One region of the Pseudomonas sp. RA_35y_Pfl2_P32 genome, then DNA from elsewhere that is predicted to be linked to it. Evidence: riboswitches for the same ligand, from Rfam matches in the RefSeq annotation. Region 1 holds a riboswitch; each other region holds the start of a gene.
The links. Region 1 has a riboswitch for cobalamin ahead of AACY45_RS19845 (ABC transporter substrate-binding protein). Riboswitches for the same ligand answer to the same signal wherever they lie in the genome.

Region 1 (9,894 bases):
CTCCTGGCGATGGTTCGACTGTGTCGAACGGCGCTGTGCGCCAATCCCCGGATGCATACCTTCGCTCAGCCTGCCGATGGGGCGGGTGGATCAAGATCAAAAGCGGCAGACGAGCTAACGCTCGGCCTGTTGAGTGGTAAGGGCGGGCGAGGCGGTCTACCGGCCGACCTGCTTTTCCTGGCTGGAGTATTTCTGTGGGATGTCATTGTGGGCGCGAGCCTGCTCGCGATGGCGGTGGGGCAGGCGCCATCGATGTTGAATGGAGTGGCTCCATCGCGAGCTGGCTCCCACGGGTGCCATTGCTTGCGCTGATCCCACTATCCCGGCACCAGGTCCGGGCGGATGTACTCCGGCGACAATACGTTCAACCAGAACAGGATCATGCTGATCATGATGGTCACCACCACCAGCAGACCAATGCCCCAGACCGCCGCCGCGTACAGCAAGCCGCGGTCCTGGTTCAGGCGCATGAACTTGGGCAGCCCGATAAACAGCAGGTAGCTGGTGTAGGCACCGGCGAGCATCAGCGCGCTAATGGCCAGCCAGCGATTGGGGTAGAGCGCGCTGATCCCGGACAGAAAAAATGGGGTCGCCACGTAGGCGGCAAAGCCGATGCACTGGTTGAGGTTGGGCCGGGCTTCGAAGGCGCGGGACATCCAGCGGATAAACCCGCCCATCAACGCCGTGCCCAACACCATCGCCCCGTACATCAGCAGGCACAGTTGCAGGGCACTGTTGAAACTCAGGCGCACGGTCTCATCTTCGGCCAGGCTCCAGCCGACCCAGGTGGTGCCGATGAACAGGCACAGAGTCGGCAACAGCGCCAACAGCAACAGGTGGGCCAGGTAGTGCCTGGGGTGTTGCTCTTCTTCGCTGCGGATTTCGGTCCAGGCAAAGTCCGGATGGGTAAAGAGTCTGACGATATGGGGTTTCATGACTGCCTCCAGTCGGCATCAGCCGAAAACGGCCTCTTATAGGTATGGATGCAAGGCAGCAGTCAGGGTTTCAAGTTTTTAGCCTTGTCGCGCTCGTAACCGACCAACAGCGGCTGGGTGCTCAAGCCGTGGAGCAAAATGCTCAAGGCCACCACCGACAGGGTGAAGTGGGTAGACACGACCGCCACCTGCGGATCGAGCCCGTGGTTGAGGGCGTAGAACAGGTAAAACAGGCTGCCGATCCCGCGAATACCGAACCAGCCCACCAGCAGGCGCTGACGCATGTCGAGCAAGTGACCCCAGGGCATCAGCAGCACGCCCAAGGGACGAATCACGACAAATAGCGCCAGGGCCACGGGCAGGGCGCGCCAGTCCCAGTGCGTGAGCAGTACGACGCCCAGCAGCGTCACCAGAAACACCTCCATGGCGCGCTCAACGATGCTGCCGAACGACAACATATCGCCCATCATGATGCCGGCTGCGACCTGACCGTCCGCCAACGCTTGCCGATCACCGTGGATCGCGTGTTAGACACGCAGGCCGTTCTTTTCATCATCCCCAGCATTTCGCTGCTGCCGCCCGTCAGGCTGCCCGCGGCGACATGGGCCACAGCACCCCATGAGCGAGTCAGGAGGCGCGCAACCGCAGGATCTGCGTGCCGTCAAAGGGGTCGGTGAGGTAGTGCGCGTGGACCCCGAAGGTGTGCAGCAGGCGCTCAGGGGTCAAGACTTCAAGCGGTTTGCCCAGGGCGACCAGGCGCCCCCGTTCGAGCACCGCCAAACGATCACAGCCCAGGGCCTGGTTGAGGTCGTGCAGGGCAATCACCGTGGTCACGGGCAAGGCGTGAACGACGTTCAGAATCGCCAGTTGGTGCTGGATATCCAGGTGATTGGTCGGTTCGTCCAGCAACAGGATCTGCGGGCGTTGCGCCAGGGAGCGGGCAATATGCACGCGCTGGCGCTCGCCGCCGGAAAGGCTGCGCCAGGTACGGCTGCTCAGATGAGCCGCATCGACGTCACGCAGCGCTTGCTCGACGATCGCCGTGTCCGCCGCCGACCAGGGGCTCAAGGCCGACAGCCAGGGCGTCCGGCCCAAGGCCACCGCATCGTACACGCTGATTGCATCCAGGGTGTCCGCCTGCTGCTCGACCACCGCCAGGGTTTGCGCGATGGTGCGTCGCGACAGGGTCTTGAGGCCTTGGCCGTTGAGGTGGATGGCGCCCTGGCTTGGGGCACGCACGCCGGCCAGCAGCTTGAGCAGGGTCGACTTGCCGGAACCGTTGGGCCCCACCAGGCCCAGGGTCTCGCCGCGATGAATGGCCAGGTGGATGTCGTGCAGCAACTGCGCATCGCGAATGGCGAAGCCCAGACCGGAACAACTCAGCACACAGGGCTGAGTAACAGACACAGCCGCCGTCATCGGGCATTCCTCCGACTCACCAGGATCAATGCGAACACGGGTGCCCCGACCAGCGCCGTGACCACACCGACCGGAATCACCTGGCCCTTGATCAACGTGCGGGACAGCACATCGGCAGCAATCAGAAACACCGCTCCCCCCAATGCACTGGCCGGCAGCAGTCGGGCATGCCCCGTCCCGAGCAACAGCCTGGCGGCGTGGGGAATGACCAGGCCCACGAAGCCGATGGAGCCGACAATCGAGACCATCACCGCCGTCACCAACGCGGCGCAGCTGATCAACAACAACTGCACGGGACGCACCGCAATGCCCAGGGAGGCCGCTGAGTCGGCGCCAAAGGTGAAGGCATCCAGCGCGCGGCGGTGCCACAGGCACACCGCCAGACCGGCCAGCGCCACCGGGACGGCCAACCCCACGGAGGGCCAGCGCACGCCACTGAGATTGCCCAGCAACCAGAACATGATGCCGCGCGCCTGTTCGGAGCTGGCTGACTTGGTGATCAAAAACGCCGTGAGGGCATTGAACAGTTGTGAGCCGGCGATCCCGGCCAGGATGATCTGCCCGGTCGTGTCCGGTGCACCGCTGGCACGGCCGAGCAACACCACCACGGCAAAGGCCAGCACCGCGCCGGCAAACGCCCCGGCCGACATCGAGATCGCCCCGGCGCCCAAGCCCAGCAACGCCACCAGCACCGCGCCCGTCGACGCTCCCGCGGAAATCCCCAGCAGGTAGGGATCGGCCAATGGGTTGCGCAACAGCGATTGCAGGATCACCCCGCAGGTCGCCAGGCCCGCACCACACGCCGCGGCGACCAGTGCGCGGGGCAGGCGGTAACTCCAGACGATGCCCTGGTCGATGGGGTCCAGGGCATAACCGGCGGCCCACAGTTTGTTGGCCAGCACCTGAAACACCACTGTGGGTTCGATGGTGGTTTCGCCGATCGCCACGCCGGCAATCAGCGCGATCAGTAGGGTCGCCAGTGCCACGGAAGTGCGCAGTAACATCGCCGTCATTGCGCCAGATCGTAGCGGTTGAGGGCGTTAGCCAGGGTTTTCAGGCCGTCGAACATCCGCACGCTGGCCTGCATGGCCATGGCGTCGAGGATAATGATGCGGTTGTGTTTGACCGCGTCCATGTTGCGGGTCACCGGGTCGCTGCGCAGGAATTCCAGCTTCTTTTGATAGTCGTCAGCCGGAAAACGCCGGCGATCCATACGGGCGATGACCAGGAAGGTCGGGTTGGCCTTGGCGATGGTTTCCCAGCCGACGCTTGGCCACTCTTCGTCGGACTCCACCACGTTGCGCACGCCCAGGGTGCTGAGCATGAAGTCGGGAATGCCCTTGTGCCCGGCCACATAGGGGTCGATATCCAGACTGGCACTGGAAAACCAGACCAGCGCGCTGGTGTGTTTCAGGTCCTGGTGCTGCACCGTGGCCACGGACGTGGCCAGGCTGGCCTGGAGTTGCGCGTTGAGCTGCTGCGCGCGCTCCTGGACATCAAAGATCTCTGCCAGTTGGGTGATGCTCTTATAGATGCTGTCGATCTGGAACGGCGCCAGGCGCGTCCCGTCGGCCCCCACCAGGTTGTCCTTGGACTCGCAGTCCGAGGGCATCAGGTAGGTCGCCATCTTCAGCTCATCAAACTGCTCGCGGGTAGCCACCACCCCTTGCGGGCCAACCACCCACTCCAGTTCGACGGCGACCAGTTCCGGGCGCTTGCCGATCACTGACTCGAAACTCGGTTCGTTGTCGGCCAGGCGTTCGATCCCGGCGTTTTGCGCCTGGTACTGGGGCAACACATCGTTGAACCACAGGGAAGTGCCCACCAGTTTGTCACCCAGCCCCAGGGCGAAGAGCATTTCGGTGCCGGCCTGGCCAATCGTCACGGCCCGAGCCGGGGCGTGGGCGAAGGTCTGTGTGCTGCCACAGTTGTGCAGCGTCAGCGGGTACTGGGTGGGTGCAGCCTGGGCCAGTGAACACAGACCCAGGCCCGTGGCGAGGGCGACAACGCGGGGCAGCAGCATGATGCAATCTCCATTCGAACCGTACACGGAGCAAGGGTGTCGGGCCTGGAAACACATCAACGAGCGCTGCCGAGAAACCGGGCAGGGGTCGATCACCAAAGTGACGCACGCGCAAGGATGCCCCTCCCGGACACCCCGCCGGTTAGTGATTGTTGCGGCGCCGGCAGGTCTCCTGACTGATGCGTCACAGCGTGCTCCAGCCTTCCCGGGGATCCCAGTGGCAGTTCAGGAGCAGGCTCAGCACCTACAGTTGCGGGGGCAGTTCCGTTTGATGCGCGGCGCGCATCACGGATTCCCTATTATTTCCATGTGGAAACCGGCGGCGGCATGGTAGTCGATCATGGGGTTGGAGGCGAACCTATGTTCTCAAGCCAGCCCTTAACCCGTTCCTACAGTGATGCCCTGACCACCAATGGACAATCAACGGGCTGGGCGCCCGACGCCTCGAGGGTCTCGATCAGGTGCCGGGCAGCCTTGCGGCCGATCTCGTAGTACGGCAGTTGCACTGTGGTCAGCGGCGGGATGAACAACTGCGCGATACCGATCATGTTGTCGTAGCCGAGCACCGCGACATCGCCGGGAATTTTCAGGCCACGCCCCAACAACAGCTGATAGGCACAAAAGGCGATACGGTCGTTGCCACAGATCAGAATGTCGAACTGGGGGCGACCCTCAATAATGTGCCGATCGAGGATGGCTGCCGTTTCACCGTAGGCGTCATGATCGGAAAGGTCGTATTGCAGGAGCGCCTCAGGTGGCAGTCCGAATGCCTGGCAGGCACGCAGCATGCCTTTTTGTCGGAGGTCCCAGGCCAGACTCTGTTTTGGCAGATTGATACACAGCGGCCGCTTATAGCCGCGACTCAACGCGTGGTGGACGGCCCGGTACTGGCCCATTTCGTCGTCGGGCACATAGCTGACCAGTTGACTGTCATCAGCCAGGCAATTGGCGAGGACCAGGGGTTTGCTCTTCAATCGCTCGGGAATGCACACCTGGCGCAAGCCCATGGCACTGAAGATCAACCCGTCGGGACGGTGCGATAGCATCAGGTCGATGTTCTGGTCAGTGGGCGGATTGCTCAGCAGGTTGAGAATAAAGACGTTCCAGCCGGCTTGCTGCGCGGTCTGTTCGATGGAAAGCAGCAGTTCGACGGCGAACGGTGTGGTCGCGGTGTCCAGTGCGAACACACCGATGGTTCGGCTCTGGAGGTTGTCACCGCGAATTCTGCGCGCCGACAGGCTCGGTACGAATTGCAGTTCGTCAATGGCGCGGCGCACCCGCAGAAGGGTTTCGGGGCTCAATTTCTCCGGATTATTGAGCGCTCGAGAAACCGTCATCAGGGACACGCCGGCCAGCTGTGCAACGTCTTTCACTGAAGTCATGCGAGGCGAAACCGGTCAGGTTGACGCTGGATCATGACACATGGCCCGCGCTTCTCGCGACTCGAATGACGCTGCTCACAGCCATCCCGAGGCGAGCGACCACGCCCGGGGAATCGAAACACGCCCGCCATTACCGCTTGCCAGAAGCTTCACGCCCAGGCTACCGGGCTGCGGGTAGAGGCGACTGCTGAGGCTGAAGCGCCCGTTTTCGTCGAACACCTCAATGGACGAGCGATCAAGGAACACACGCAGTGCCAGTAACCCTTGCGCCGGATCTATCGACACGCTGCGCTCGCCGCTGACTTGCGCACCTGAGCGACTGCGGTCAAGTACCAGCCGCTGCAACGCCGCATCGTAGTAGAGCAAGGTTTGTTCCTGGTCATCCTCGCTGCAGCGCAAGGCGACTCCCAGATGGCCGTCGGTGCAGCCGAGTAAATCCAGGTGCACATGGATTTCGAGCATATCGCCGTTCACGCCCGCTACCCACTGGGTTCCCGCCGCCTCCCACCAGGGTGTGCTTGGCAACAGCGTCTGGCGCAGCGCGGTGAGCTCTCGTGCCGGATACACGCAAAGGCGATCGGCGCTCAGTTCAAGTTCGCGCGGCAATCCGAGCATGCCGCACCAGTGATGGGCCTGGCTCGGCATCGGGCTTTCCCACATGTCGAGCCAGGCCCACACAAGGCGCCGACCATCGGCGGCCACGAGCGTTTGCGCTGCATAGAAGTCGTGGCCGTTATCCAGCTCGATAAAAGGGCCGCCAGTGAAGTTCCATTCGTTGTCGAGTTGACCCACCCGGTAACCCGTCTGGTACTTGTTGAGCCGCTCGTAACCTTGGGGCGACATGCCTTGTGGGGAGTACAGCAGCACATCGCGTCCGTTGAGTCGGAACAGATCCGGGCACTCCCACATATAGCCATCGCCCTCCCTGCCGCCAGACACATAGTTGAGGAACTCCCACGTGTGCAAATCCGTGGAGCGGTACAGCGGGAGCAGCGGCATATCGCCCAGGCGTGCGCCGACAATGAGGTACCAGTAGCCATCCTCTTTCCAGACCTTGGGGTCACGAAAGTGCATGATCGCGTCTTGCGGTGCGGTCTCGATGACGACGCCTTGCTTGGTGAACGTGATGCCGTCGACGCTGGTGGCCAGGCACTGGACTTGACGGATAAAGCGTTCGTCACCCACTTCCCCCAGCCAGGTGTGTCCGGTGTAGATCAGCGCCAGGGTATCCCCGTACACCAAAGCGCTACCGGAAAAACACCCATCGCGATCGAAGTCATCGCCGGGTGCCAGCGCAATCGGCAGGTGCTGCCAATGAACCAGATCGGCACTCTTGGCATGGCCCCAGTACATCGGGCCCCATTTCGCTTCGAAAGGGTAATGTTGATAGAACACGTGATATTCGCCACGAAAGTACACGACCCCGTTAGGGTCGTTCATCCAGCCTGCCGGCGGGGCGATATGATAACCAGGTCGATAGTCGTGGATGACACGAGACAGGCCGTTGCTCAGTGCACGCTGCGCAAGGTCAAGCTGATCAGGCATTGGATCGCTCATGTTGTTTGAAGAAAAGGTCATAGGGCGCGAGCTCGGACTGGGTGCACAGAGATGTCATTGGGCTGGTTTTCACGGGCTTGCGGTTGGCGCTCCAAGGCCGTGCCGTCATCGTCGAACAGGTGCAGGTTGTCGATCTCCAGTTGCAGTTCGACCCGATCGCCCGCGCGCCATCCGGCGCTGACCTCACAACGACAGATCAGTGGCTCGTCCTGACCTGTTTCCAGGTGCACATAGGTTTCGCTGCCCAGGTACTCGACCGCGGTCACGACGATGCCAACGGCGCCTTGCGCCGCTTTGAGCGAGATGTGCTCCGGGCGAATGCCCAGGCTCAGCGCCGCGCCTGCTGCCAGGTTCGCGCTGTCGAAGGGCAGGGAGGTCATCCCCAGAACAGGGGTGTCGACCAGGCTGATGGTGCCCGGGGTATGCAGGCGCGCCGCCAGGAAGTTCATTCTGGGTGAGCCAAGGAAACCGGCGACAAAGCGGCTCGCTGGGCGCTCATAGAGTTCGCGCGGTGAGCCGATTTGTTCTACGCGGCCGCCATTGAGCACAACAATTTTGTCGGCCAGGGTCATCGCCTCCACTTGATCGTGGGTGACGTAGATCATGGTCGAGCCGAGTCGATCATGCAGGCGGGCGATTTCGTTGCGCATCTGCACCCGCAAGGAGGCATCCAGGTTGGAGAGCGGCTCATCGAACAACAGAATGTCCGGTTCACGGGCCATGGCTCTGCCCATTGCGACGCGCTGACGCTGCCCGCCAGACAGTTCTTTTGGCTTGCGTTGCAGCAGTTTGTCCAATTGAAGGATCTGCGCTGTTTTCAGCACGCGCTCGCGCAGGCTGCTCTTTTCAGTCTTGGCCAGCTTGAGGCCAAAGCTGATGTTGTCGTAGACGCTCATGTGCGGGTACAGCGCATACGACTGAAACACCATGCCGACGCCTCGCTCGCGAGGCTCCAGGTCGTTGACCCGTCGCCCGTCGATCAGCATGTCACCGCCGCAGATTGACTCAAGTCCGGCAATCAGCCGCAGCAGGGTCGACTTTCCGCAGCCCGACGGCCCCACGAATACCACGAATTCACCCGCGGCGATCTCCAGGCTGACGTCGCGCAGAATCCGCATGCCGCCCAATTGTTTGTTCACGTTGTCCAGTTTCAGCTTGATCACGATGCTGTTCCTTGTAGTTGTTGGGCATCAACCCTTTAGCGCGCCGGCAGTGAGGCCGGAAACGATTCGGCGCTGGAAGATCAGCACCAGAATCACCAGTGGCACGGTGACCAGCACCGATGCGGCCATCAACAGCCCCCACGGCAATTCATGGGAGCTGCCACCGGAAATCAGGGCGATGGCGACCGGCACCGTGCGTTGGGTGTCGGTGAGGGTGAACGTCAGGGCAAACAGGAACTCGTTCCAGGCTGCGATGAAGGCCAACAAGCCAGTGGTGACCAGTGCGGGCCAGAGCAACGGCAACAGCACCCGGGTGAGGGTGACCCAGGGCGACGCGCCATCCATGATTGCCGCTTCTTCCAGTTCATGGGGCAGTTGGCCCATGAACGTGGTCAGCACCCAGACGGTGAAGGGCAGGGTGAAAATCGTGTAGCTCAGGATCAGCGCCCAAGAGGTGTTGTACAGGCCCAGGGCACGGATCACTTCGAACAGCCCCGACAGTACCGCGACCTGGGGAAACATCGACACGCCAAGCACCATCATCAGGACCGTGCCACGCCCACGGAATTTCACCCGTCCCAAGGCATAGGCGGCGGTGACACTGAGGAACAGCGCCAGCGACACCACGCAAAGCGCGACCACCAGCGAATTACCGATAGCCTGCAGGAATGAAGCTTGGTGCAGTACCGCTGCGTAGTTGGAGAAGTCGGGGTTTTCGATCCAGTAGCTCACCTCGAACAAGGCACTGGAGGGTTTTAGCGACGTCACGATGGCGTAATAGAAAGGGAAGACTGCATACAGCAGCAAAACCCCGATCAGACTCCAGAAGCCGAAGCGCAACAGCGCCTTTTTGAGTAGGCGCAGGCTCATGACCGAACCTCCATTTGACGGCGTCCGAGGTAGAGATAAAGCATGGCGATTACCGCCACGACCAGAAACAGCAGCGTCGAGGCCGCGCTGCCATAACCAACATCCTGGAACTCCACCAGGTGTTGGCGGGCATAGATCGACATGCTCATGGTGCTCGAAGAGTTCGAAGTCAGCACATAGATGACGTCGAATACCCGCAGGGAATCGAGGATGCGGAAGATCGCCGCCACCAACAATGCGGGCATCAGCAGTGGCAGCGTGACGTGCCAGAACACTTTCAGCGGATGAATGCCATCGACCCTGGCGGCTTCGTAGCAATCGCTCGGCAACATCTGCAACGCCGCCAGCATCAGTAGCGTGACAAAGGGTACGGTCTTCCAGACATCGACGATGATGACCGCCCACATCGACAGATCTGCATCCGCCGTCCAGGCCAGGGGGGCATCAATCAGGCCGACGCTCAGCATCATGTGATTGATGATGCCGAACTGGTCGTTGAGCATCCATGACCAGATCTTCGCCGAGACAATGGTCGGAATGGCCCA
Region 2 (9,894 bases), on a different contig from region 1:
TGCCCTGTATCAGTACCTGCTCGACGTCTCGCTGCGCGAAACGCCGCTGCAACGTCGTCTGCGTGACGAAACCCAGGCGCTGCCCCTGGCGCGTTGGCAGGTGGCGCCGGAGCAAGGCCAGTTCCTGGCGTTGCTGGTCAAGCTCACGGGCGCGCGCCGAATTATAGAAGTGGGAACCTTCACCGGTTACAGCGCCCTGTGCATGGCGGCGGCCTTGCCGGACGACGGTCAACTGATCTGCTGCGACATCCTCGGTGACTACAACGCCACGGCGCGCCGCTACTGGCAGGAAGCCGGCCTCAGCGAGCGCATCGAGCTGCGCCTGGCACCGGCGTTGCAGACCCTGGCGCAACTAGAGCAGCACGGTCAGGGTGGTCGTTTCGACTTGATATTCATCGATGCCGACAAGGCCAACTATCCGGCCTACCTGGAAAGTGCCCTGCGCCTGTTGCGCAGTGGCGGGCTGGCGGTCTTCGACAACACCCTGTGGAGTGGCCGAGTCCTGGAGCTCCAGCCCGAGAGCGCCGACACCCGCGCCATCCAGGCACTCAACCTGGCCTTGAAGGATGATCCGCGGGTCGACCTGTCGTTATTGCCCCTGGGGGATGGCCTGACGCTGTGCCGCAAACGCTAGGCGCTGAAGTTACTGGCGCGCGGACACCCGCCACACTTTGTTGCCCACGTCGTCGGCCACCAGCAAGCTCCCCTGTCGATCGATCACCACCCCCACCGGCCGGCCCATGGCCTCTTCGTCCTGATTGAGGAAGCCGCTCAGCACATCCACCGGCTGCCCGCTCGGTTTGCCGGCACTGAAGGGCACGAAGATCACCTTATAGCCGCTGTGCGGTTTGCGGTTCCACGAGCCATGCTGGCCGATAAACGCGCCTTCGGTGAACGGCGCAGGCAACGTGCTGCCTTCGGCGAAGGTCAGGCCCAGGGAGGCGGTGTGTGGACCCACCGCGTAGTCCGGGGAAATGGCCTTGGCCACCAAGTCCGGGTCTTGCGGGCTGACGCGGACATCGACGTGCTGGCCGTAGTAACTGAAGGGCCAGCCATAAACGCCGCCGTCCTTGACCGAGGTGATGTAGTCCGGCACCAGGTCGCTGCCGATCTCGTCCCGTTCGTTGACCGCCGTCCACAGTTTGCCCGAGCTTGGCTCCCAGGCCAGGCCATTGGGGTTGCGCAGGCCCGAGGCGAAAATCCGCTGACGGCCGGTGGCGCGATCCACCTCCCAGATGGCGGCGCGGCCCTGCTCCTGCTCCAGGCCGTTTTCCCCGACATTGCTGTTGGAGCCCACTGTGACATACAGCTTGCTGCCGTCCTGGCTGGCGACGACGTTTTTGGTCCAGTGGTGATTCAGCGTGCCACCGGGCAGGTCGATGACTTTCATCGGTTTGCTGGTGATCGAGGTTTGCCCCTCGACATAGTTAAAGCGCAGCAAACGATCGGTGTCGGCGACGTACAAGTCGTTGCCCACCAGGGTCATGCCGAACGGTGAGTTGAGGTTTTCGATAAAGCGGGTGCGGGTTTCGGCCACGCCATCGTGGTTGCTGTCGCGTAGCAGGGTGATGCGGTTGGCGCTTGGCACCGTGGCGCCAGCGCGGGCCATGACCTTGCCCATGACCCAGCCACGGATGCCTTTGGCATCGTCGGGTTTGGGCGGTGCATTGGTTTCGGCGACCAACACATCGCCGTTGGGCAGTACGTAGAGCCAGCGTGGATGCTCCAGGCCTTCGGCAAAAGCAGCCACCTGGGTGCCGGGCGCGGCGGTCGGTTTGGCGCCATGGGCCCAGCCGACGGCAGGGGCGATGTTGACGGTGGGAATCAGGGTTTTGTTGGGTTCAGGCAACTTGGGCGAAGGCCCGGTGCCGTCCTCGACCCTGAGGGTCGAGGTTTCTGTGCAGGCAGCCAGGCCGGCGGCCAGGGCGATGACAGCGACGAGGCGGGACTTGGACATGCGGCTCTCCCTTTGAATGCACCAGTTAATGCATAGAGGAGCCAGCAGGGTCTTAGGTTCAATCCATCAGGTGCGGCTTTAATTGACGCTCCACCCCCAACCCACTAACCTTCGCGACTTGTTTCAGGTGCTCGGTGACCTCAGGGTCGATCGAGTGAAACAGGGAAGCCGGTGAGCACGCGTGCCATGACAGGACGAGTGACGATCCCGGCGCTGCCCCCGCAACGGTAAATGAGTGAAAACGACGCTTTGAGCCACTGTATCGGTGTCCGATATGGGAAGGCGCGTCGTCCGGCCAGCGCGCCACTCATGAGCCCGGAGACCGGCCTGATCCATCCAGCGGCATCACGGTGGGCGATGCCAGGCTTCTTGCCGTCTATTTCTATGCCTGCCCGCCGTTATCCAGCCTCAACGGAGAGCTCCCCCATGACTGATTCCCCTGATCGTGACGAACGCCACCTGGCGCGCATGCAGCGCAAAAAAGCCGTGATCGATGAACGTATTGCCAACTCGCCCAACGAATGTGGCCTGCTGCTGGTGCTGACCGGCAACGGCAAAGGCAAGAGCAGTTCGGCGTTCGGCATGCTCGCCCGCGCCATGGGCCATGGCATGCAGTGCGGTGTGGTGCAGTTCATCAAGGGCCGCAACAGCACGGGTGAGGAGCTGTTCTTCCGGCGCTTCCCGCAGCAAGTGCGGTTTCATGTGATGGGCGAGGGCTTCACCTGGGAAACCCAGGACCGCCAGCGCGATATCGCCGCTGCCGAGGCCGCCTGGCAGGTGTCCCGCGAGTTGCTGCGCGACCCGGCCATCGGCCTGGTGGTGCTCGATGAGCTGAACATCGCCCTCAAGCATGGCTACCTTGATCTCGATCAAGTGCTCAGCGACTTGCAAGCCCGCCCGCCGATGCAACACGTGGTAGTCACCGGCCGCGGCGCCAAAGAACAAATGATCGAACTGGCGGACACCGTCACCGAAATGGGCGTGATCAAGCATGCGTTCCAGGCCGGGATCAAGGCGCAAAAAGGCGTCGAGCTGTGAGCCTCCTTTCATGACTGGCAGTCGTTTTTGCCCGGCGGTCCTGATCGCCGCACCAGCCTCCGGCCAGGGCAAGACCACCGTCACCGCTGCCCTGGCCCGTTTGCACCGCAATCAGGGGCGCAAGGTCCGGGTGTTCAAGTGTGGCCCGGATTTTCTCGACCCGATGATTCTCGAACGCGCCAGTGGCCAGCCGGTGTATCAACTGGACATGTGGATGGTCGGCGAGCAGGAAAGTCGCCGCCTGTTGTGGGAAGCCGCCGCCGAGGCTGACCTGATCCTGATCGAAGGGGTCATGGGCCTGTTCGACGGCACCCCGTCCAGCGCCGACCTGGCGCGCCACTTCGGCGTGCCGGTGCTGGGGGTAATCGACGGCACCGCCATGGCCCAGACCTTTGGTGCACTGGCATTGGGCCTGGCGCGTTATCAGCCGGACCTGCCATTTGCCGGTGTGCTGGCCAACCGGGTGGGCACCCTGCGCCATGCTCAGTTGCTCGAAGGCAGTCTCACCGAAGGCTTGCGTTGGTATGGCGCGTTGTCCCGGGAAACCGGGATCGAATTGCCGAGCCGGCACCTGGGCCTGGTGCAAGCCAGTGAGCTGAACGACCTGGACCTGCGCCTCGATGCCGCCGCCGAGGCCCTGGCCAGCAGTTGCCAGGTGGCCTTGCCGCCTGCGGTGGAATTTGCCGCGCCCGACGTGAACCCCGCCGAGCCCCTGCTGGCCGGTGTGCGCATTGCCGTGGCCCGGGATGAAGCCTTTGCGTTCACCTATGGCGCGAGCCTGGACTTGCTGCGCGCGATGGGCGCGCAGTTGCATTTCTTCTCACCGATCCGCGACCGCCAGTTGCCTGAGGCCGATAGCCTGTACCTGCCGGGGGGCTACCCGGAATTGCACCACGTGGCCTTGGCGCGCAACACCGCGATGCTCGACGCCATCCGTGCCCATCATGCCGCCGGCAAGCCGCTGCTCGCCGAGTGTGGCGGCATGCTGTATCTGCTGGACTCCCTGACCGACGTTGATGGCAACCGTGCCGAACTGGTGGGGTTGCTGGCAGGCGCTGCAGTGATGCAAAAACGCCTGGCGGCGCTGGCGCTGCAAGCGGTCGAGCTGCCGGAAGGCGCGTTGCGTGGGCACACCTACCACCATTCCCTGACCAGCACCGAACTGACCCCGATTGCCCGCGGCCTGAGCCCGAACGGTGGGCGGGGCGCGGAGGTGGTTTATCGTGAGGGGCGACTGACGGCTTCTTATGTGCACTTTTATTTTCCGTCCAATCCCAGCGCTGTAGCCGCGTTGTTTGCGCCAGACCCTGTGAGAGCGAGCTTGCTCGCGAACGGCTCATGACCGACAACGCCTTTACCGAAACCGAGCGCGCAGCGGTCTACCGCGCCATCGCCGAGCGCCGCGACATGCGCCATTTCAGCGGTGGCACGGTGGAGCCTGAGCTGCTGCGCCGTTTGCTGGAAGCTGCGCATCAGGCGCCCAGTGTCGGCCTGATGCAGCCATGGCGCTTCATTCGCATCAGCGACCGCACTTTGCGCGGGCAGCTCCAGGCGTTGGTGGAGGAAGAACGCATTCGCACCGCCGAAGCCCTCGGCGAGCGCAGCGATGAGTTCATGAAACTCAAGGTCGAAGGCATCAACGATTGCGCCGAAGTGCTGGTCGCCGCATTGATGGACGATCGCGAGCGGCATATTTTCGGCCGCCGCACCTTGCCGGAAATGGACATGGCTTCGTTGTCCTGCGCGATCCAGAACCTCTGGCTGGCGTCACGCGCCGAAGGCCTGGGCATGGGCTGGGTCTCGCTGTTCGAGCCCCGGGCGCTGGCTGATCTGTTGCAATTGCCAGCCGGCGCCAAACCCGTGGCGATTCTCTGCCTGGGCCCGGTCAAGGCGTTTTATCCGGCGCCAATGCTGGCCCTCGAAGGCTGGGCGCACGTGCGTCCGCTGCATGAACTGCTGTACGAAAATGTCTGGGGAGTGAGTCAATGAGCGTGGCGTTGTTGAGTGTCGCTGCCGTTGCGCTGGATGCGCTGCTGGGCGAACCCAAGCGCTGGCATCCGCTGGTGGCGTTCGGTCGTTTTGCCGGGCGCATCGAGCAGCGTTTCAATTCAGCCGGCCGTGGCTGGCGCAGTCATGGGGTGACCGCGTGGGTGCTGGCCGTGGTGCCGCTGACCCTGGTGGCCACGGCGTTGTCCTGGCTGCCCTACCTCGGCTGGATCGTCGAGATCCTCGCCCTGTATTGCGCCTTGGGCTTGCGCAGCCTCGGGGAGCACGTCGAGCCGGTGGCCCAGGCGCTGCGCAGCAATGACCTGGACGAAGCACGCACCCGCGTCAGTTACCTGGTCAGCCGCCAGACCAGTGAGCTGGACGCCAACGAAGTGGCTCGCGCGGCCACCGAGTCGGTCCTGGAAAATGGCAGCGATGCGGTGTTTGCCGCGTTGTTCTGGTTCGCCGTGGCCGGTGCGCCCGGGGTGGTGCTGTATCGCCTGAGCAATACCCTGGATGCCATGTGGGGCTATCGCAACGAGCGTTTCGAGCGTTTCGGCTGGGCGGCGGCGAAAATCGATGACGTGCTCAACTACATTCCCGCACGCCTGGTGGCCCTGACCTACGCGGTGCTCGGCAAGACCCGGCTGGCCCTCAAGTGCTGGCGCACCCAGGGACCGACCTGGGACAGCCCGAATGCGGGGCCGGTGATGGCTGCCGGGGCGGGCGCACTGGGCGTCGAGTTGGGTGGGGCGGCGATCTATCATGGCGAACTGCACCAGCGTCCGCCCTTGGGTGAAGGCGTGCCGGCGGACGCCAGCGCCATCGACCGTGGCTGGCTGCTGGTCCAGCGCGGGGTATGGTTATGGCTGCTGATCCTCTGTGTGGGGGCTGAGTTTTATGCTTGAGCACGGTGGCCGCCTGCGCAAGGCGGCGTTGCACTACGGGATTGCCGAAGCGGACTGGCTCGACCTCTCCAGCGGGCTGGCACCTTGGCCGTGGGAAATCCCGCCGATTCCCGCCAGGGCCTGGGCCCGCTTGCCGGAAACCGAGGACGGCCTGGAACAGGCTGCCCGGCAATACTATGGCGCGACGCAGGTGCTGCCCGTCGCCGGTTCGCAGATGGCCATCCAGTTGCTGCCGCGCTTGCGGCGGGCCGGCAAGGTCGGCGTACTGTCGCCCTGTTACGCCGAACACGCCGAAGCCTGGCGGCGTAACGGCTATATCGTGCGCGAGGTGCTGGAGCAGGAGGTGGAGTTTTTCATCGACAACCTCGACGTGCTGGTGGTGGTCAACCCCAACAACCCCACGGGCCTGAGCCTGACCCCGGAGCGCCTGCTCGACTGGCATGCCCGTCTGGCCCAGAGAGGCGGCTGGCTGGTGGTGGATGAAGCGTTCATGGACAACACCCCGCACCTGAGCCTGGCGTCTTTTACCCATCAGGTCGGGCTGATCGTGTTGCGCTCCTTCGGCAAGTTCTTCGGCCTGGCCGGCGTGCGCCTGGGGTTTGTCCTGGCCGAACGGCGGCTGCTCAATCTGCTTGCCGAGCAGGTGGGGCCCTGGGCAGTTGCCGGGCCGACGCGGGTGCTGGGGCAAGCCTGCCTGCTCGACAGCGAAGGTCACCGCCGCCAGCGCGAGCGCAGCGAAGAGGCGAGCGAACGCCTGGTCGAACTGCTGAAGCGGCATGGCTTCAAGCCTCAGGGCGGTTGTGCGCTGTTTCAGTGGTTGAGCACCGAACGTGCCGAGCACCTGTATGAATTCATGGCGCGCCAGGGCATCTTGCTGCGCCTGTTCAGCCACAACAGCAGCCTGCGCTTCGGCTTGCCGGCCGACGAAACCGACTGGTTGCGCCTGGAGCGTGCCTTTGTCGCCTATGCCAAGGAAACTCCATGCCAACGTTGATGGTACAAGGCACCACGTCCGATGCCGGCAAAAGCACCCTGGTGACGGCGCTCTGCCGTTGGGCGACGCGCCAGGGGGTGTCGGTGGTGCCGTTCAAACCGCAGAACATGGCGCTCAACAGCGCGGTCACCGCCGACGGCGGCGAAATCGGCCGGGCCCAGGCGGTGCAGGCCCAGGCCGCCCATCTCGAACCCCACACCGACATGAACCCGGTGCTGCTCAAGCCCAATAGCGATACCGGCGCCCAAGTGATCATTCACGGGCGCGCGGTGACCAGCATGAATGCCGTCGCCTACCACGACTACAAGGCCATCGCCATGCAGGCGGTGCTCGCCTCGCACCAACGCCTGAGCGCGGCCTATCCGCTGGTGATGGTGGAAGGGGCGGGGTCGCCGGCCGAGATCAACCTGCGGGCCGGCGACATTGCCAACATGGGCTTTGCCGAGGCCGTCGATTGCCCGGTGGTGTTGATTGCCGATATCAATCGTGGCGGAGTCTTCGCTCACCTGGTGGGCACCCTGGAGTTGCTGTCGGCCAGCGAGCAGGCGCGGGTCAAGGGCTTCATCATCAACCGTTTTCGCGGTGACATCGCTTTGCTGCAACCGGGCCTGGACTGGCTGGAGGCGCGGACCGGCAAACCGGTGATCGGGGTGTTGCCCTATGTCATGGACCTGCACCTGGAGGCCGAGGACGGCATCGACCAGCGCCAGGCCGACAAGGCCGAACAGGTGCTCAAGGTGGTGGTGCCGGTGTTGCCGCGCATCAGTAATCACACCGACTTCGATCCGCTGCGCCTGCACCCGCAGGTCGATCTGCAATTCGTCGGGCCGGGCCAGGCGATACCGCCCGCCGACCTGATCATCCTGCCGGGCTCCAAGAGCGTGCGCAGCGACCTCGCATACTTGCGCGCCAACGGCTGGGACACCGCCATCGCCCGTCACCTGCGCTACGGCGGCAAGCTGCTGGGTATCTGCGGCGGCCTGCAAATGCTCGGCGCAACGTTGCATGATCCGCTGGGCTTGGAAGGCGCCGCGGGCTCCAGTGCCGGGCTCGGCTTGCTGGCCTTCGACACCGTGCTTGAGGCCGAGAAGCAACTGCGCAATGTGCGTGGCCGCCTGGTGCTGGAAAACGCCGCGGTCAGTGGTTATGAAATTCACGCCGGGGTCACCCACGGTGTGGCCCTGGAGCAGCCCGCAGTGTGGCTTGACGATGGCCGCAGCGATGGCGCCCAGAGTGCCGATGGGCAAGTCCTCGGCACTTACCTGCATGGCCTGTTCGAGTCCCCGGCCGCGTGCAGTGCACTGTTGCGCTGGGCGGGCCTGGAGGATGTGCAGGCGGTTGATTATCACAGGTTGCGCGAGGGTGATATTGAACGCCTGGCGGACCTGGTGGAGAAACATCTGGATACCGGGTTGTTGCGTGAGCTCTGTGGGATTTGAGCTGCTGCGGCAGGCGCCTTCGCCGGCAAGCCTTGCTCCTACAACGGCGCGGTGATCCCGGTACCGCTCATAGAAGGTTAAGACCATGCTGCAATTGATCCTCGGCGGTGCCCGTTCCGGCAAAAGCCGCCTGGCTGAAAAGCTGGCCGCCGACAGCTCTCTGGCGGTGACCTACATTGCCACCAGCCAGCCGCTGGACGGTGAAATGAATGCCCGCGTCGCCCACCACCGGGCGCGCCGTCCGGTTGAGTGGGGATTAATCGAGGAGCCCCTGGCGCTGGCCCGGGTACTGCGCGAAACCGCCAGTGCCGAGCGCTGCCTGCTGGTGGATTGCCTGACCCTGTGGCTGACCAACCTGCTGATGCTCGACAACCCCGAGCGCCTGGCCCAGGAGCGTGAAGCCCTGCTGGACTGCCTGGCGTCGTTGCCGGGAGAAGTAATACTGGTCAGCAACGAGACCGGAATGGGGGTCGTGCCGCTGGGTGAATTGACTCGCCGTTATGTCGATGAAGCCGGTTGGTTGCATCAAGCCCTGGCCGAACGCTGTCAGCGTGTCGTGTTGACCGTTGCCGGCCTGCCCCTGACTTTGAAAGGTACTGCGTTATGACTCACTCCTGGTGGCTGACCCCGTGCAAGGCCATTGATCGCCAAGCCTTGGAAGACGCAAGGCAATTGCAGCAGCAACTGACCAAGCCGGCCGGCTCGTTGGGTCAGCTAGAAGCGGTGGCGGTGCAGTTGGCGGGGCTGCAAGGCCGGGTCAAGCCGAGCCTGAACCAGCTGTGGATCGGGATTTTTGCCGGTGACCACGGAGTGGTGGCCGAAGGGGTCTCGGCCTTTCCCCAGGAAGTCACCGGGCAGATGTTGCGCAACTTCGTCAACGGCGGCGCGGCCATCAGCGTGCTGGCGCGCCAACTGCAAGCCCGGCTGGAGGTGGTCGACCTCGGTACCGTGACCCCGTCGTTGAACCTGCTGGGGGTGCGACACTTGCACCTGGGCCCTGGCACCGCCAACTTCGCCCATGGCCCGGCCATGACGCCGGCCCAGGGCGCACAAGCCCTGCAAGCCGGACGCGACACGGTGTTGCGAGCCCTGGCCGAAGGCGCGGAGCTGTTTATCGGCGGCGAGATGGGCATTGGCAATACCACTGCGGCCAGCGCCTTGGCCTGTGCCTTGCTGGATTGCCCGGTGGCCCATCTCACCGGACCGGGCACCGGCCTGGACACGGCGGGCGTCAGCCACAAGACCCAGGTCATCGAGCGTGCCCTGGTGCTGCATGCGGCGCAGTGCGGTGACCCGCTGCAAACGCTGTTCAACCTCGGCGGCTTTGAAATCGCCGCGCTGGTCGGCGCTTACCTGGCCTGTGCCCAGGAAGGGCTGGCGGTGCTGGTGGACGGCTTTATCTGCAGCGTCGCGGCCCTGATCGCCGTACGCCTCAATCCTGCTTGCCGCGAGTGGCTGCTGTTCGGCCATCGCGGCGCGGAGCCGGGCCACCGCCATGTCCTGGAAACCTTGAACGCGCAACCGTTGCTCGACCTCGGCTTGCGCCTGGGCGAGGGCAGCGGTGCGGCGCTG
Region 3 (9,894 bases), on a different contig from region 1:
TGCTGGTGGTCGATCGCCTGTCGGCCTTGATGCTGGTCCTGACCGGGATCATTGGCGTCAGCGCCCTGCTGTTCGCCATGGCCCGCTGGGACGGGGCCGGGGCCAGTTTCCATGCGCTGTTCCAGATTCAACTGATGGGCCTGTACGGCGCCTTCCTGACCGCCGACCTGTTCAACCTGTTCGTGTTCTTCGAAGTGCTGCTGGCGGCCTCCTACGGCCTGATGCTGCACGGCTCGGGACGCACCCGGGTGTCAGCGGGCCTGCACTACATCTCGATCAACCTGCTGGCCTCCTCGCTGTTCCTGATTGGCGCGGCGCTGATCTACGGCGTCACCGGCACCCTGAACATGGCTGACCTGGCGCTGAAGATTCCCCTGGTGTCCGAAGCCGATCGCGGCCTGCTGCATGCCGGCGCGGCGATTCTTGCGGTGGCGTTCCTGGCCAAGGCCGGGATGTGGCCACTGAACTTCTGGCTGGTGCCCGCCTACTCCTCGGCCAGCGCGCCGGTGGCGGCGATGTTCGCGATCATGACCAAGGTCGGCGTCTACACCCTGCTGCGGCTGTGGACCCTGCTGTTTTCCGGCCAGGCCGGCGCCTCGGCGTATTTCGGCGGTGACTGGCTGATCTACGGCGGCATGGCGACCATTGTCTGCGCGGCGCTGGCAATCCTCTCCGCGCGCCGCCTGGAACGCATGGCCAGCCTGAGCATCCTGGTCTCGGCCGGCATCCTGCTCTCGGCCATCGGCTTTGCCCAGCCGAACCTGGTGGCCGCGGCGCTGTTCTACCTGGTCAGCTCGACCCTGGCCCTCAGTGCGCTGTTTCTCCTGGCAGAACTGATCGAGCGCTCGCGCACGGCGGTGGAAATCCCTCTGGATGACGAAGCCGAAGCCTTGCCGCGCCCACTAGGAGTGAGCTCGCCGACCAAAGGCATCAACCTCGATGACGAACAACAAGCCGTGGTCGGCCAGGTCATTCCCTGGACCATGGCCTTTCTCGGCCTCAGTTTCATTGCCTGCGCCCTGCTGATCATCGGCATGCCGCCGCTCTCGGGCTTTATCGGCAAGCTCAGCCTGCTCAGCGCCCTGCTCAATCCGCTGGGCTTGGGCGCGTCCTCGGGGCAGCCGGTGTCGACCGCGGCCTGGAGCCTGCTGGCGCTGTTGATCCTGTCCGGGCTGGCCTCACTGATCGCGTTCTCGCGCCTGGGCATCCAGCGTTTCTGGACCCCGGAAGAACGCCAGCCACCGGTACTGCGGCGCCTGGAGTGCGTGCCGATCTTCGGCTTGCTGGCCTTGAGCATTTTGCTGACCTTCAAGGCCGAACCGCTGATGCGCTTCACCCAGGCCGCCGCCGACACCCTGAACAATCCCCAGCAATACGTCATGGCCGTGCTCGGCACCCACGCCGTGCCCAGCCCCGACGCCCAGGCCGCGGCGCAGGAGGTACACCCATGAGGCGTCTGTTTCCGGCTCCCTGGTTATCCCTGGCGCTGTGGGTGCTGTGGCTGGTGCTGAACCTGTCGGTCAGCCCGGGCAACCTGTTGCTCGGTGCGCTGCTGGGCTTCTGTGCCCCGCTGATGATGCGCAAGCTGCGCCCGTTACCGATCCGCATCCGCCGCCCAGGGGTGATCCTGCGTCTGTTCCTGCTGGTGGGGCGTGACGTGCTGGGATCGAACCTGGCCGTGGCCTGGAGCGTCTTGAACGCCAAGCGACGCCCGCCGCACTCACGGTTCGTCAAGGTGCCGCTGGACTTGCGCGACGCCAACGGCCTGGCGGCGCTGTCGATGATCACCACGGTGGTTCCCGGCACGGTCTGGTCGGAGCTGGCACTGGATCGCAGCATTCTGCTGCTGCATGTGTTCGACCTGGATGACGAGGCGCAATTCATCGAGCACTTCAAGGCGACTTACGAGCGCCCCCTGATGGAGATCTTCGAATGAGTGCCCTGCTCGCCAATGCGATTCTGTTCAGCCTGTTTGTGTTTTCCCTGGCCATGGTGCTGACCCTGGTCCGCCTGTTCAAGGGCCCCTCGGCCCAGGACCGGGTCCTGGCGCTGGACTACCTGTACATCATCGCCATGCTGATGATGCTGGTGCTGGGCATCCGCTATGCCAGCGACACCTACTTTGAAGCGGCGCTGCTGATTGCGCTGTTCGGCTTCGTCGGCTCCTTTGCCTTGGCGAAATTCCTCCTGCGTGGCGAGGTGATCGAATGAACCAGGCTGCTCAATTGCCCCTGTGGGTCGAGATCACCGTGGCCATTCTGCTGGTGATCAGCAGCCTGTGCGCCCTGATCGGTGCCATCGGCCTGGTGCGCCTGAAGGACTACTTCCAGCGCATGCACCCGCCCGCACTGGCCTCGACCCTGGGGGCCTGGTGCGTAGCGCTGGCGTCGATCATCTATTTTTCGACGCTTAAATCCAGCCCGGTGCTCCATGCGTGGCTGATCCCGGTGCTGCTGGCGATCACCATGCCGGTGACCACCCTGCTGCTGGCGCGCGCGGCCTTGTTCCGCAAGCGCATGGCGGGCGATGACGTGCCGGCCGAAGTCAGCAGCCGGCGCCACGAGAGCGGCAGTTGAGGGACTGATCAGACCCAGGCGACGGTCAGCAGCCCCGCCCCCAGGACGACGCACAGGGGTGAAAAGGCCCAGGTGTCGAGGCGCGCGAACTTCGACCCGACCTGTTCCTTGAAAAACCCCACCAGGTCCGAATCACCAATGGCCCGGGCAAACATCAACAGGGCGATGGCACTGATCAGCCATTGCAGCGACCAATGCTGAATCTGTGGCACCAGCAGCCCCACTCGCAAACTCACCATCAGGGCAATCAGCAGCAGTCCGACGGCTACCGCCAGGGTACCCAGGGACGAAGGTTTGAAGGCCGGGCGCACCCCCTTGCCCTCGGGCGTCGGGACGTAAGGCACCACCGCATCATTGGCCCATTGACCACCCAGCGCCCAGTACACATGGATCAGGCTGATCACCACAAATGCCCCTGCAAGCCACTGAGCAAGCACGAAGGTCATGATCGAAATTCCTTGAATCGTTGGCAGAAAAAACAGCCTAGACCAGACTACTCTTCAATGCTTTGCGATTTATCAATGAAATGCCGATCGGTATTACGAATGCTTCATGTGCTTGCCAAAGCAGATTCGCCGGCTACAGCGACGCCGCCACCTTGTCGGCGATCTCCTGGGGCAACCAGGCTCTCCAAACATCCGGATGATCGGTCATGAAGGCTTCGGCCGCCTGGCGCGCAGTGCTGTGTTTCTCGCTCATCTCGGCCAGCGCCTTGTTCAACGAATCGATGGGCAGATCGACTTTGCTGAAGAATTGCGCGATCTGCGGGTACTGTTTCTGAAAGGGCGTGGACACCCCAATCGACAGCTTGGAGGGCAGCGAACGGGTCGGGCGCGGGTTGGGATGGTCGGCATCGGTCAGGGTTTTCCAGGCCTCGGCGTCAAACGGCGGCTCCTGCAACTGGACCAGCTTGAAGCGCCCCAGCAGCGGGGTCGGTGACCAGTAGTAGAACAGCACCGGTTTGCCCCGGCGAATCGACGAGGTGATTTCCGCATCCAGTGCGGCCCCCGAACCGCTGCGAAAATTCACGTAGCTGTCACTCAGGCCATAGGCCTTGAGCTTCTGCTGATTGACCACTTCCGAGGTCCAGCCAATCGGACTGTTGAGGAAGCGCCCCTTGCCGGGGGTTTCCGGGTCGCTGAAGACATCCTTGTAGCGCGGCAGGTCGCTGACGCTGCGCAGGTCTGGCGCGAGGGGCTTGATGCCTTTGGCCGGGTCGCCCTTGATCACGTACTCGGGCACCCACCAGCCTTCGGTAGCCCCCTTGACGGTATCCCCCAGGCTCACCACCTTGCCTTCAGCTTCCGCCTTGACCCAGACCGGACTGCGACCGGCCCACTCCTCGCCGATGACCTGGATGTCATTGTTGGCCAGGGCGGTTTCCAGGGTGATGGTGGTACCCGGCAAGGTGTCAGTGGGCAGGCCGTACCCCTTTTCGACAATGATCCGCAAAATGTCGGTGATCAGGCTGCCGCTTTCCCAGTTCAGGTCGGCAAAGTGGATCGGCGCCTGGGCGGCCGTGGCGGCCGTCGGCGACGTCAGCAGGCCAATGGCGGTCAACGTGCTGGCCAGCAGCAGTCGAAATCCTTTCATGCCTCGCACCTCGTTCTGTTCACAGCGATGACAGGACGGCCTGGCGCAGGAAAAACGCCAGCCTCTGCTTACTCAGTCAATTGACTGTAGTAGAGGTTCCAGTGATCGCGGGACGAGGTTTATCGGGTGGGCGGTTCCTGCAGCTGCTGCAACTCTCGGCGCACCATGCTGGCGTACTCTGCCGGGCGCAACAGGTAAAGCTGTGATGCCACCCAGTTCAGCCAGGCGCCTTGCATGACCGCCTTCTGGGCGAACAACTGCAATGCGTGATCGCGGGCGCTTGCCAGGTGCTGCTGATGAAAATCAGCCCGGGACAGGCTCATTACTCACTGGCCTTGAACGACACCAACTCACCCTTGCGGAATTTCGCCGCCTTGGCGGTCACGGCCTTCAGGGTCTTGGTCAGGCCTTCCTGCAGTTGCTGGTGCGCAGCAAACACGGTGACCACACTGTGACCTTCCTTGAACACGATGGCGTGGCCGTCGGCCGTGGTGACGAACGCGTAATCACCCAGGCCATAGACCGTCAGTTTGATTTCGCGAAACTTGATTTCCAACTTGCCGCCTTCGCGGCTGGGTAATACCGCGGCGCGAAAATGATCGCCGACCTTGAGTTCAAGGCGTTGTTTGTCATCCACCACCAGGGCCGATTCGGTATCGATCTCGGCGACGTAGATACCTTCCGGGTTTTGCTCGGTGATGTAGACAAAACGGGATTGAAACTGTTTAACCAGCTTTGCGCGCAAATCACCCAGCACAAACAAAGCGTGCATATCGAGATTACTTACTGCCAACGAAATATCTCCACATCAGAAATGACACTGCCGGCAGAAAACAGGCAGCAAAAAAACGGCCGTACCGAAGATGTCGCAACAATGACCCAGGCTGTCATCGTGAAGCCGGTAGAACACCGCTTCATCGCAAGGCAAGAGCAGGCTACTGGATAACCACTCGTGCCGTCGTCTCTGGCAGTCGTCAGATGTTGAGGGAAATGTTCCCTCTAACAATCAGAGATTACTGGACTATCAACTTCAGGGAAAAAACGCTTAAAAAAAAGCATTTTTTCTGACATATAGCCTGAAGAAAATTGCTTTAGATGAGCACCTACCTCCAGTCAGTGGAGGGGATTCTAGAGCAGCCAAGCGCTTCTAGACTACTGAAAGTGACGTGCGACCGTCGGCAAACCATAGAAAAGGAATTCCTATGTACCCACAACACCTTCCCAGCCCAACCCCCAACAGCCTCAACTATTCACCACAAACCGCACACGGCGGGACTTACCAGGCAATGATCGGCCATCTACCCGCGCCACCTCAACTGCGTTATCAAGTAGTACTCGCGGGGAATGGCTTCTTTCATATCACAGAAACCGCGACAGGTCGTGTAAGAGGTTTCCGTATGAGCCACAACGCAGCCTGTGCCCTCGCCCGTACTCTCGAAGTCAGCCACTAAGTCATCGCCCTGAAAACCGGCGCAGGCGTTTCGTCACACCCATGACATAACTGCGCCGCCTCCCTGCAACAACTGCCATACTGCCCGACCATCGAGACCCAGCCTCTTCGGCGGACTGCGTTGCAATCAATAGAATAATTTCCAAGGGAAGGCGCACGTGACCGAATTTGATATCGGCGAGTTTTTCATCCGGGGCGAAGCCAGAGAAATCGACGGCGAATTCCAGGCAGTGATTGTGATGCGTGCCAAACCACCGCTGACCACCGTCACCTATCACCAGGTCGAAAAAGACCGTTGGTTCAAGACCTGCGAAGTGGCAGCTGTCGCGGCCAGGGAGTCGGCCAAGGCCCTCAAGCTCGCCGTGGATCAAGGCGCCCTGAAGGGCTGATCAGGCTTTCGCCGCAGCGGCCCGAGCCACCTCGGGTGGCCGGACACTCAATTGCGCCAGCCAGGCATCCTTGCACGCCTGGGCCTCGGCGCGACTGCCGAAGGCCGTCCCGAACTGTTCGCCATTGAGCAGGACCACCCAGCACACCGCTTGCCCCAACGCCCGCAGTCCGGCAGGCACCCCAGTGCCAATCATCACGGCGACATCGACTTTACATTGCATGCACCCACCTCGGGATATTCATTAGCTTCCTAACAATAAGCCTATGGTAATGAATAGCCCGGGAGAGAAATAGCGATGAGCCTGCACTATTTAGTTGCATAACCGGTAACAATCCCGCCGGTAGCGGAAGGTTTTCCCGGGCGCATAACGCAAAAATCGCAACCTGCACCGACGTCCGCTCGGACGCTGTTGCAGGCTGCGATTTTTCTGCGTCGACCCGCTAAGGGTGACCCGCGCGAATCAGGCTTGACGCTGGTGCTTGTCGATCTGCTCGTGGCGTTCTTGAGCTTCGATGCAGTACTTGGTGGTCGGGCTGATCAGCAAGCGCTTGAGGCCGATAGGCTCGCCGCTGTCGTCGCACCAGCCAAACGTGTCGTCGCCAATGCGCTCCAGGGCACGTTCCAGTTGCGGCAGCATGCGCTGGTCACGATCAATGGCGTTCACCAGCCAGGTGCGCTCTTCTTCGACCGAGGCCGCGTCAGCCGGATCAGCCGGGGTGTCCAGGCTTTCAATGGCGATGCGGTTCTGCTCGATACGCTCGTGGGTTTCCACCTTCATGTTTTGCAGCAGCTCAGTGAAATAAGCCTGTTGCTCGGCATTCATGTAGTCATCCGCCGGCATGGCCAGCAACTTATCCTTTGTCATTGATTTCTCTATAAAAAATACGTGCATTAAGGCGAATCAGGATGCGTTCCGGTCAACCTGCCAGGTTTCGCAAAGGCGCCATACATTCCACGCGCCACCCGGCACTCAATTTACGAGGGGGCGGCAGTCTAAGGCCGAGGGGCGGCCTCAGCAACTGAAAAGACAGGGAATTTGTCTGACAAAGCCCTTAAATTGCTCTGCGGCAAGCTTTGGGCGTTCATCGGAGTGCGTTTATAGCAAGAAATTCAATCCAACGGCTGTATATAGAAGACAAACGGCCATGGACACTCGACAGAAGTGTTCAAGGCCCGCCGTTTAGCGCTAGATTCAGGCCGCTGCCCCCCCCTTTCCAAGGAGCTGTACATGAAGCTGATCGGAATGCTCGATTCACCTTATGTAAGACGTGTCGCCATCAGCCTCAAGACCCTGGACATCCCGTTCGAGCACGCCTCGATTTCGGTATTCCGCGGTTTCGAGGCGTTCCAGGCCATCAACCCGGTGGTCAAGGCGCCCACGCTGGTGCTGGACGACGGCGAAGTGCTGATGGATTCGACCCTGATCATCGACTACCTGCAAGCCCTGAGCCCCCCGGGTAACAGCCTGATGCCGGTGTCCCTGGACCAGCGCCTGCGCTCCCTGCGGCTGATCGGCCTGGCATTGGCCGCGTGCGAGAAGTCGGTGCAGATCTATTACGAACGCAACCTGCGCCCCGCCGAGAAGCAACATGCGCCCTGGCTGGAGCGGGTCAGCGGGCAATTGCACGCAGCGTACTCGGCACTGGAGCAGGAACTGGCCAGGCAACCGCTGCCCATGGATGGCACCTTGCAACAGGACGGCATCACCCTCGCCGTGGCCTGGAGCTTCACCCTGCTGGTGGTGCCTGACCAGGTCGATGCCGCGCAGTTTCCACGGATCAGCGCCTTTGCCGCTTATGCCGAACAACAGCCAGCGTTTGTCGAGACCCCCATGACCTGAGGCCCTGCCTGATCTGGGCGCATGACGTGCCCGCGATGGCGTCCTTGAGATCGCCATCGCGCGCACGCCTGGCGCCTGCCGCTGACCTGGCTATTTGACGAACGGTCATCCGAGTGTTCAGATACCGCCCAGTTTCAGGTGCCTCATGCCGCCGTGCATGAGGTGAAACGGGAAACCGGTGCGCCCTTTTCAGGGTTAGTCCGGTGCTGCCCCCGCAACGGTAAGCGAGTGACGCGTTCGACAGACCACTGGGCCCACGGGCCTGGGAAGGTGAACGCCTCTAGCCTCGCAAGCCCGGAGACCGGCCTGGAATTTCTGTTTGGCAAACCTGCGGTGGGCGGGCATGGGCCAGTATTGGCGCGTGTCCGGTACTTTCTCCTGCGTGCTTCTGCGAAGATTTTTTTCGAGAAGACCAACAATGACTCAGATTCCAACTCCTTCCAGCCAGGACCGGCGTCCTGTGCGACTGTATGCCTGTGGCGCCCTGCTCTGCCTGATCAGCCCACCCGCAGTGGCCGATACCCCGGCCATGACCCTCGACCAGCAACTCGTCAGCGCACCCTCGGTGGAATCCACCACCGTCGCCGAAATGGCGCGCTTTGGCAGCAAGGTCGAGATCATCGACCGCGCCCAGATCGAACGCGCCGGCCCCGATGCCGACATCACCCGTGTGCTGCAGATGTCGGTGCCCGGCCTCTACGTCGCGCCGAAAAACGGCCCCTTCGACTACGCCAACTATTCGCTGCTGGGTGGGCGCAACGACGACACGCTGATCCTGCTCGATGGCGTGCGCCTGAACAACCGCCTGTACGGCGGGCTCTACCTCGACACCCTGCCAGCCAATGCCATCGAACGCATCGAAGTGCTCAAGGGCGGACAAAGCCTGCTGTTCGGCACCCAGGCCGTGGCCGGGGTGATCAACATCGTCACCCGCAGCGCCCAGACCCGCGAGACCTCCGGTGAAGTCAACATGGGCCTGGACAGTTTCATGGGCCGCAGTGGCGATGCGCGGGCCGAGCAGATTGTCAGCAACGGCTTTGGCGACCTTGGCTTGCTGGCCTACGTCAGCCACAACGTCTCCGACGGCTACCAGCCATTTCGCAGCAGTGACATGCGCAGCACCGCCACCGACCGCAAGCGCGGCTACGAAGTCAGCACCTTCGGCGCCAAGGCCACCCAGGCCTTCGGCGACGATTCGCGCCTGGAACTGTTCTACCAGTACAGCGACGCCAACCTGGACTTCGCCCGCCCCACCGACAACCGCCACACCACCAACGACCGCGTGCAACAGATCGCCACGGCCACCTTCGAACAGCAGGTCAATCAAGCCCTGAGCTACTTCGTCAAAAGCCACGTCAACGACTGGGACACCCGCTACACCCGGGTCTACAACCTCGATGGCGGCGGCACCCGGGTGCTCAATCACAACGACTATTGGGGCTTCACCGACTGGGGCCTGCAAGCCGAGGGCAAGGCCGAGCTGTCCGGTGGCCACGTGCTGGTGTTCGGCAGCGACAACCAATGGTTCAAGGGCCAGGACGATGTCATGGTCATCGACAACCAGCAGGCCGAAGCCCACGCGCTCTATACCCAACTGCGCCCGGTGATCGCCGCGCTGCCCGACTGGCACCCCAGCATCGGCGTACGCCAGGAGCACCTGAGCGGCGGTGAAAGCGCCACGGTCGGCATGCTGACCTCGCGCTACGACCTGACAGAGCACTGGGCGTTGCGGGGCCAGTTCGGCAGCGCCTACAAGCTGCCCAATGCCGAACAGTTGTACGTCAACGAACCCGGCGAGGAGATGGGCAACCCCAACCTCAAGGCCGAGAAAAGCCGCAACGCCGAACTGGGCCTGGATTACCGGGGCACTCTGCTGGACCGCGAATTCAGCGCCAGCATCACCGGCTTTCGCCGGGAAATCGACGACCTGATCGCCCTCGACGGCGACCAGTGGGTCAACGGTAACGGCGAGATCCTGGTGCGCGGTATCGAAGTCGACGGTCAATGGCAACTCAATGAACGCTGGCGCCTGCAAGGCGACGTG

Region 2: another riboswitch for cobalamin. It lies ahead of cobO (cob(I)yrinic acid a,c-diamide adenosyltransferase); the one in region 1 lies ahead of AACY45_RS19845 (ABC transporter substrate-binding protein).
Region 3: another riboswitch for cobalamin. It lies ahead of AACY45_RS05290 (TonB-dependent receptor plug domain-containing protein); the one in region 1 lies ahead of AACY45_RS19845 (ABC transporter substrate-binding protein).

The regions. Positions count from the first base shown of each region.
Region 1 covers NZ_CAXAQF010000019.1:120,871-130,764, forward strand. The annotation lists gene AACY45_RS19825 (Yip1 family protein) at 318-935, opposite strand; partial or broken gene AACY45_RS19830 (cation:proton antiporter domain-containing protein) at 998-1,462, opposite strand; gene AACY45_RS19835 (ABC transporter ATP-binding protein) at 1,563-2,354, opposite strand; gene AACY45_RS19840 (FecCD family ABC transporter permease) at 2,351-3,367, opposite strand; gene AACY45_RS19845 (ABC transporter substrate-binding protein) at 3,364-4,377, opposite strand; cobalamin riboswitch at 4,523-4,713, opposite strand; gene AACY45_RS19850 (LacI family DNA-binding transcriptional regulator) at 4,767-5,759, opposite strand; gene AACY45_RS19855 (glycoside hydrolase family 32 protein) at 5,835-7,337, opposite strand; gene AACY45_RS19860 (ABC transporter ATP-binding protein) at 7,334-8,479, opposite strand; gene AACY45_RS19865 (carbohydrate ABC transporter permease) at 8,507-9,349, opposite strand; gene AACY45_RS19870 (carbohydrate ABC transporter permease) at 9,346-9,894, opposite strand, start outside.
Region 2 covers NZ_CAXAQF010000001.1:149,887-159,780, forward strand. The annotation lists gene AACY45_RS00730 (O-methyltransferase) at 1-634, shown strand, start outside; gene AACY45_RS00735 (PQQ-dependent sugar dehydrogenase) at 644-1,957, opposite strand; cobalamin riboswitch at 2,066-2,302, shown strand; gene cobO (cob(I)yrinic acid a,c-diamide adenosyltransferase) at 2,384-2,995, shown strand; gene AACY45_RS00745 (cobyrinate a,c-diamide synthase) at 3,006-4,337, shown strand; gene bluB (5,6-dimethylbenzimidazole synthase) at 4,334-4,984, shown strand; gene cbiB (adenosylcobinamide-phosphate synthase CbiB) at 4,981-5,889, shown strand; gene cobD (threonine-phosphate decarboxylase CobD) at 5,882-6,883, shown strand; gene AACY45_RS00765 (cobyric acid synthase) at 6,871-8,322, shown strand; gene cobU (bifunctional adenosylcobinamide kinase/adenosylcobinamide-phosphate guanylyltransferase) at 8,408-8,929, shown strand; gene cobT (nicotinate-nucleotide--dimethylbenzimidazole phosphoribosyltransferase) at 8,926-9,894, shown strand, end outside.
Region 3 covers NZ_CAXAQF010000004.1:55,729-65,622, forward strand. The annotation lists gene AACY45_RS05225 (monovalent cation/H+ antiporter subunit D) at 1-1,451, shown strand, start outside; gene AACY45_RS05230 (Na+/H+ antiporter subunit E) at 1,448-1,936, shown strand; gene AACY45_RS05235 (K+/H+ antiporter subunit F) at 1,933-2,211, shown strand; gene AACY45_RS05240 (Na+/H+ antiporter subunit G) at 2,208-2,576, shown strand; gene AACY45_RS05245 (DUF3995 domain-containing protein) at 2,585-3,022, opposite strand; gene AACY45_RS05250 (ABC transporter substrate-binding protein) at 3,156-4,169, opposite strand; gene AACY45_RS05255 (hypothetical protein) at 4,289-4,492, opposite strand; gene AACY45_RS05260 (hypothetical protein) at 4,492-4,941, opposite strand; gene AACY45_RS05265 (hypothetical protein) at 4,936-5,115, shown strand; gene AACY45_RS05270 (hypothetical protein) at 5,778-6,008, shown strand; gene AACY45_RS05275 (hypothetical protein) at 6,009-6,230, opposite strand; gene AACY45_RS05280 (TraR/DksA family transcriptional regulator) at 6,471-6,875, opposite strand; gene AACY45_RS05285 (glutathione S-transferase) at 7,239-7,850, shown strand; cobalamin riboswitch at 7,970-8,174, shown strand; gene AACY45_RS05290 (TonB-dependent receptor plug domain-containing protein) at 8,380-9,894, shown strand, end outside.